2 linked regions of the Hahella sp. HNIBRBA332 genome follow. The protein of the gene in region 1 binds, or shares a complex with, the protein of each later gene. Links are inferred from orthologs where the notes say so. Each region holds a gene or a part of one and is shown in the gene's direction. Other genes may lie near its edges.

What was found.
Region 2: the proteins of O5O45_RS11075 (region 1) and hfq are in contact, whole or in part, in a crystal structure (PDB 3VU3), measured with the Escherichia coli proteins. The link is inferred for Hahella sp. HNIBRBA332 from one-to-one orthologs.

What each region holds. Positions count from the first base shown.
Region 1 is NZ_CP132203.1:2,438,131-2,441,448, reverse strand. Bases 1-2,993 are described here. They hold O5O45_RS11075 (catalase), read left to right. Parts: upstream 1-443; coding sequence 444-2,543; downstream 2,544-2,993. Other genes in these bases: O5O45_RS11070 (hypothetical protein), read left to right, coding at 2,734-2,993; O5O45_RS11080 (hypothetical protein), read left to right, coding at 1-199. Also shown: more of O5O45_RS11070, read left to right, coding at 2,994-3,129; O5O45_RS11065 (hypothetical protein), read left to right, coding at 3,203-3,318.
Region 2 is NZ_CP132203.1:211,997-214,987, forward strand. Bases 1-2,666 are described here. They hold hfq (RNA chaperone Hfq), read left to right. Parts: upstream 1-1,040; coding sequence 1,041-1,292; downstream 1,293-2,666. Other genes in these bases: miaA (tRNA (adenosine(37)-N6)-dimethylallyltransferase MiaA), read left to right, coding at 1-906; hflX (ribosome rescue GTPase HflX), read left to right, coding at 1,310-2,602. In the rest of the region: FtsH protease activity modulator HflK, read left to right, coding at 2,749-2,991. UniProt on the Escherichia coli protein: RNA chaperone that binds small regulatory RNA (sRNAs) and mRNAs to facilitate mRNA translational regulation in response to envelope stress, environmental stress and changes in metabolite concentrations.

The sequences.
Region 1 (3,318 bases):
GCTGCTGTATAAATGGGACAGTCTGGGCAAGTTGACGCAGGACGAACTGATGAGTTACCAGACCGGCGCCGTACTGGCTTGCGTCAGCCGCGACACCATCGACGTATTCGCTTTCGCCACCAAGAACCGCGAGGTGAAACGACTCATTGACCACACCTCCATCCCCGGCTGGGTGGCCAGCGCTGGAGTGCCAGTCTGATCCTGCGTTGAATTGAAATTCACTTTATTGCGCCGCTGTGTTAGCGGCGCTTTTTTATCAGATTTCCCGCGCCAATTGCCCTGCGCCGCCCAGGCATTTTCTGACCTGGTGTGGTTCTTGCCCCTGTTTATGGTGAGTTAAAGGCGGTTTTGTTTAACCATTCCATCAGGTTACCGCCAAGTTCTTGCAACCCCCGTACTTATTACGACTCACGTACTTAGGGACAGACTTCAGGAAATTGATTATGGCGACAAAAAAATCCACGTCCGTTAAACCAGGTAAAAGTTACAAAGAAAATGTAGGGAAGGGCGGAGAAATCCATCAAGCGTCCCGGAGCGCGCCTGTGCTCACGACAACACAAGGGACTCCCATTGCCGACAACCAAAACTCTCTGCGCGCCGGCGCGCGTGGACCGGGCTTGCTGGAAGACCGGCAGCTGCGGGAAAAGCTGTTTCATTTCGATCATGAACGCATTCCTGAGCGTGTCGTCCATGCGCGGGGTTTTGGCGCGCATGGCTACTTTGAGACGCTGGACACCCTGGAAGGCGTGACCTGCGCCAGCCTGTTCAAACGCAAAGGGATCAAGACCCCGGTTTTCGCCCGTTTCTCCACGGTGGCGGGCAACAAAGGCTCCGCCGATCTGGCCCGCGATGTGCGCGGCTTCGCCGTAAAATTCTATACCCAGGAAGGCAACTGGGATCTGGTGGGGAACAATATTCCCGTGTTTTTCATTCAGGATGCGATGAAATTCCCCGACCTCATCCACGCGGCGAAGGCGGAGCCGGACCGGGGCTTTCCGCAAGCGCAGACGGCGCATGACAATTTCTGGGACTTTATTTCCCTGACCCCGGAAAGCATGCATATGGTGATGTGGATCATGTCCGACCGCGCCATTCCCCGATCTCTGCGTTTTATGGAAGGCTTTGGCGTGCATACCTTCCGTTTTATTAACGCCGAAGGCAAATCCACCTTCGTTAAGTTTCACTGGAAACCTGCGCAGGGGATGCAGTCCGTGACCTGGGACGAAGCGCTGCGCATCAACGGCGCCGACCCGGATTACCATCGCCGCGATATGTGGAATGCGATTCAGTCAGGCGACTATCCGACCTGGGAACTGGGTGTTCAGCTGTTTGGTGAGACGTTCGCCGAACAATTCGAGTTTGACGTGCTGGACGCCACCAAACTGATTCCTGAAGAACAGGTTCCGGTGAAAATTGTCGGAAGAATGGTCCTCAATAAAGCGGTCGACAACTTCTTTGCGGAAACGGAACAGGTCGCCTTTTGCACCCAGAATCTGGTTCCCGGCATTGATCAAAGCAATGATCCGCTGCTGCAGGGACGCAACTTCTCTTATCTGGACACCCAACTTAAACGCCTTGGCGGGCCCAACTTCACTCACATCCCCATCAATGCGCCCAAGTGTCCGGTGCACAACTTCATGCAGGATGGACATATGGCCATGCACAACCGCGCGGGGCGCGCCAATTACGAGCCGAATAGCTGGGGAGGCGAAGAGGGCGGTCCGAGAGAGGATAGCGAAACCGGCTACGTCAGCTACCCGGAACCGATGACGGGGGAGAAAGTCCGACAGCGCAGCGAAACCTTCAGTGACCACTACAGCCAGGCCAACCAGTTTTACCGCAGTCAAACCGACGTGGAGCAGGCCCATATCGCTGACGCCCTGGTGTTTGAATTAAGCAAGGTGGAGCGTCGCGACATTCGGGAAAGAATGGTCTCACACTTGCTTAATATTGACCGAGGACTGGCGAAAAACGTCGCCAGAAAATTAGGGATCAGTACTATGCCTAAACCGGCCCCGGCGGCCAGGAAACCCATTATGGACTTACCTGTTTCAGATGCGTTGAGCATCAATAAAAGCTCACAGCCGACGCTGGCTGGGCGCACGTTCGGTGTTTTTCTTTCAAACGGCGCGGATAACAAGCTGCTGAAAAACTTAAAACGTCTGCTTAAAAAAGAGGGGGCGGATTATGACTTGATCACCCCCACCATTCAGGGAACGACATTAAGCGATGGTGAAGTCATCACCGGCGACGAAACTTACGAAGGCGGCCCCTCAGCTTTGTACGACGTCGTCGTAGTGATTGTCAGCGACGAACAACGGGGCCTGTTCACCACGACGCCAGCAGCCAGACATTTTATCGAAGATGCGTACCGGCACAGCAAATACATCGCGTTTTCCAGCAATCTGCAAGAGACCGTCGAACAATTGCTAAACGGCCGCGAATGCGACCAGGCCATGTTCAGCCTGTCAAAAAAAGCGGATATAGAAAACTTCCTGACCAGCGCCAGAGCCTTGCGTTATTGGGACAGGAACGACGGATAAACATACGGGGAGAAGGCGTTTAGCCTGGTATCAGCAATGGGCCAGGCTTTTTAATGGAACGGTTGCAGCCGTATTTTGCTCAGTGATTGGCGTGTATGGCGATGAAAAGTAAGAGCGTTCAGAAGTGCTACTATTGAGGAATGGTTGACTCTCAAGACTTGCGATATTTCCAGAATACTTGGAGTGCAGTATGAAAGTTACTTTTTCGTGGGAGGATGTTGCAGGAACGCTATCTCCCTGTTGTAAATCAGGTGTGACTAACCATGATGGAATCAGCCCTCTTTGCTGTCTCCTGACGGATAATGGAGGTATACGTTACGCTGAGACTGTAGGTTGGATAGAGGAGGGGGTCGTTAGAGCAGACTCTGTCTTAAATGGCGAAACGGCTTCATCAACTTGGGGGCGAGAGGATTGGGGAGCCCTGCTAACTTCAGATGGCGCAAAAATTCATTCTTTTTACGATGAGAATTATTTCGAAATAATACCCATTGAGGTATTTAGACATATTCTTACTTCATGGCGCGACTTTCTACTGTCTATACCAATGCCGGGCGAGCAGGGAGAAATCTATCTTGAAATACAATAAAGATAACTCTACCGCATAGCTCTATGCCATCTGAGTCGGTCAATGGCCGAGCAACTCCTCGATGGAGGTTAATATGATGCCGGATTTTTATGGGTACGTTGAGTTTGAAGGTCAATATGGGGAGTTCCATTTATTAGCAGAAGTTTTCCCATTTCCTACATCCGGTCTGAGGAGTGCCTTTAACAACGC
Region 2 (2,991 bases), 2.2 Mb from region 1 along the record:
CTCCCCTGTGACTTGATTAGCGTTGACTCTGTCATGGTGTATCGCGGCATGGATATCGGTTCCGCCAAACCAGATCCGGAAACGTTAGCGCGCTACCCTCATCATTTGATTGATATTCGCGATCCGGCTGAACCCTATTCCGCTGCAGAGTTTCGCACTGACGCGCTACGCCTCATGGAGCAAAGCGTTAACGCTGGGCGCATTCCTCTGCTGGTAGGCGGCACTATTATGTACTATAAAGCTTTGTGCCAAGGGTTAGGCGATATGCCCAGCGCGGACGAGAATGTGCGTGAACAGATACTGGCTGAAGCGGAGCAGGTTGGCTGGCCGGCGCTGCATGAGCAGCTGCGCCAATTCGATCCAGTGGCGGCGGCTAAAATCCACCCGAATAACCGTCAGCGCATTCAGCGCGCTTTGGAAGTGTATCGGCTGACAGGGAAGCCGCTCTCGCATTATTGGGCGGCGGATGGAGTGAATCCGGAAAATGAGCTCAATTGGGACAGTGTGAATGGCGCAGCTTTGCCTTACAATGCGCTAAACTTAGCTCTGGCTCCCGTTAAGCGAGAAGATTTACACGGCCGTATCGCCAAGCGCTTTCAGATCATGCTGGAGCAAGGCTTGTTAGATGAAGTCGAGCAGTTGCGTCAGCGTGGCGACCTGAATGTGGGGCTGCCCTCTATCAGGGCGGTAGGGTATCGTCAGGTGTGGTCTTATCTCGAAGGTGAGTTTGGTCGGGAAGAAATGGTGGAAAAAGCGACCGCAGCCACTCGTCAGTTGGCGAAAAGACAAATGACTTGGTTGCGCTCCTGGCCCGAGATAAATTGGTTGTCTGCAGATGATACACAATTAGTCGAAGTCGCTATGCGACTGATTTCACAACGGTTACAATCGTGTAATCCACTATAGGTCAGATCGGAGGTTAGCGCTATACTATTACTCAATGCTGTCCAAAGTGCTGGCAAACCGTCCCTGGTGATAATGCATACACGAGTTAGTAATTTAATCACCGATAATTAGAACTAATAAGTAGGAGAATTCCAATGTCAAAAGGGCAGTCTTTACAAGACCCTTATTTAAATGCGCTACGGAAGGAACGCATCCCGGTATCCATATTCCTGGTAAACGGCATCAAACTGCAGGGACAAATTGAATCGTTCGATCAGTTTGTAATTCTGTTGAAAAACACCGTCAGCCAAATGGTTTACAAGCACGCTATCTCCACCGTCGTCCCTGCCCGGAACGTACGTATCGCCGCACCAGGCGAAGGAGAGAACGAAGCATCTAACGCTTAATGCGGAGCAGCGCCTGATTGTTTGAGCGTCCTAAAGCGGGTGAGCGAGCTGTACTTGTTCACCTGGATATGCTGGAAGAAAAAGATCGAGAAGACCCTCGCGAGCTTACGGAATTAGCTTTATCAGCCGGCGCAGATCCTGTTGCGTTGGTCACCGGAACCCGTAATCAGCCCAGTCCGCGGTACTTTGTCGGCAGCGGTAAGCTGGAGGAAATCAGGGCGGCGGTAATTGAGCACGAGGCGGAAGTCGTACTGTTCAATCATTCTCTTACTCCTAGTCAGGAACGAAACCTGGAAAAAGATCTGCAGGTGCGGGTTCTGGATAGGACTGGTCTGATTCTGGACATCTTCGCCCAGCGAGCGCGAACTCATGAAGGTAAGCTTCAGGTGGAGCTGGCTCAGCTTGAGCACTTGTCTACGAGGCTGGTGCGGGGCTGGACCCACCTTGAGCGTCAGAAAGGCGGAATTGGTCTGCGTGGGCCGGGTGAGACCCAGCTCGAAACTGACAGACGACTCATCCGCGGTCGCATCAAATCTATACACAAGCGTCTGGAAAAAGTTCGCAAACAACGTGAACAGGGCCGGCGCGCACGTCGCCGGGCGGAAGTGCCGACCATTTCTCTTGTTGGCTACACTAACGCTGGCAAATCTACTCTCTTTAATCGCATATCTTTGTCCGATGTTTATGCCGCCGATCAGTTGTTCGCGACGTTGGATCCGACGTTGCGGCGCGTTAATCTGGAGAACTACGGGCCTGTGGTATTGGCTGACACGGTAGGATTTATCCGACATCTTCCTCACAAGCTTGTCGACGCGTTTCGTGCGACATTGGAGGAGACCTGCAATGCTTCGTTATTGCTCCACGTCGTGGATGCGAGCGACCCGAAGCGCAGGGAAAACATCGAGCAAGTTGAGGATGTTTTGAAGGAAATCGGCGCTGACGATATTCCTTCCCTCTTTGTTTTCAATAAAGTGGATCGTCTGGAGGCTGCCGAGCCTCGCCTGGAAATGAATGAAAATGGCGAGCCAGTTCGTGTTTGGGTTTCGGCTGTCACCGGAGAAGGTCTTGAGCTGCTGGAGCAGGCGACCGGAAAGCTGTTGGGCGCTGATATGGTCGATGAGACGCTTTGCATACCGCCCGCGCTGGGGCGCTTGCGCGCCAAGCTTTATGAAAGAGAGGCTGTGTTGTCAGAAGAGGTGAGGGAGGATGGTTCCTTTTCTGTGCATATAAAGATGCCGAAGACCGACTGGCTGCAAATAGCGCATAAGGAAGGCGTGAAACTTGAACAGCTTACCGGACATGTCTGCTAAGCTCAGAGGTTGTGCATATCGACGATCTGGGCGCGCTGCATTGTATGTTGGCGTTATCTTAATTACATTTCAGAACCTTGCCGATCGAGACATAGATAAATAGTATTACGCGCAAGCTTTAAATCTTCACAACGAAGGGGAATAAAATGGCTTGGAATGAACCAGGCGGAAATAATAATCAGGACCCATGGGGCTCAGGCCGTCGCGGCAACAAGAATGACGGACCGCCAGATCTGGATGAAGTCATTCGCAAAGGTCTGGAGAAAGTCGGCGGATTGTTTGGCGGCAAGCCTTCCCGGGGGGGCTCTTCCGGCGGTGGTGGCGTCTCTGGCGGCGTGGCGGCGATTATTATCGTTGTATTGGTGCTGCTCGCTGTCTCCAACTCTGTG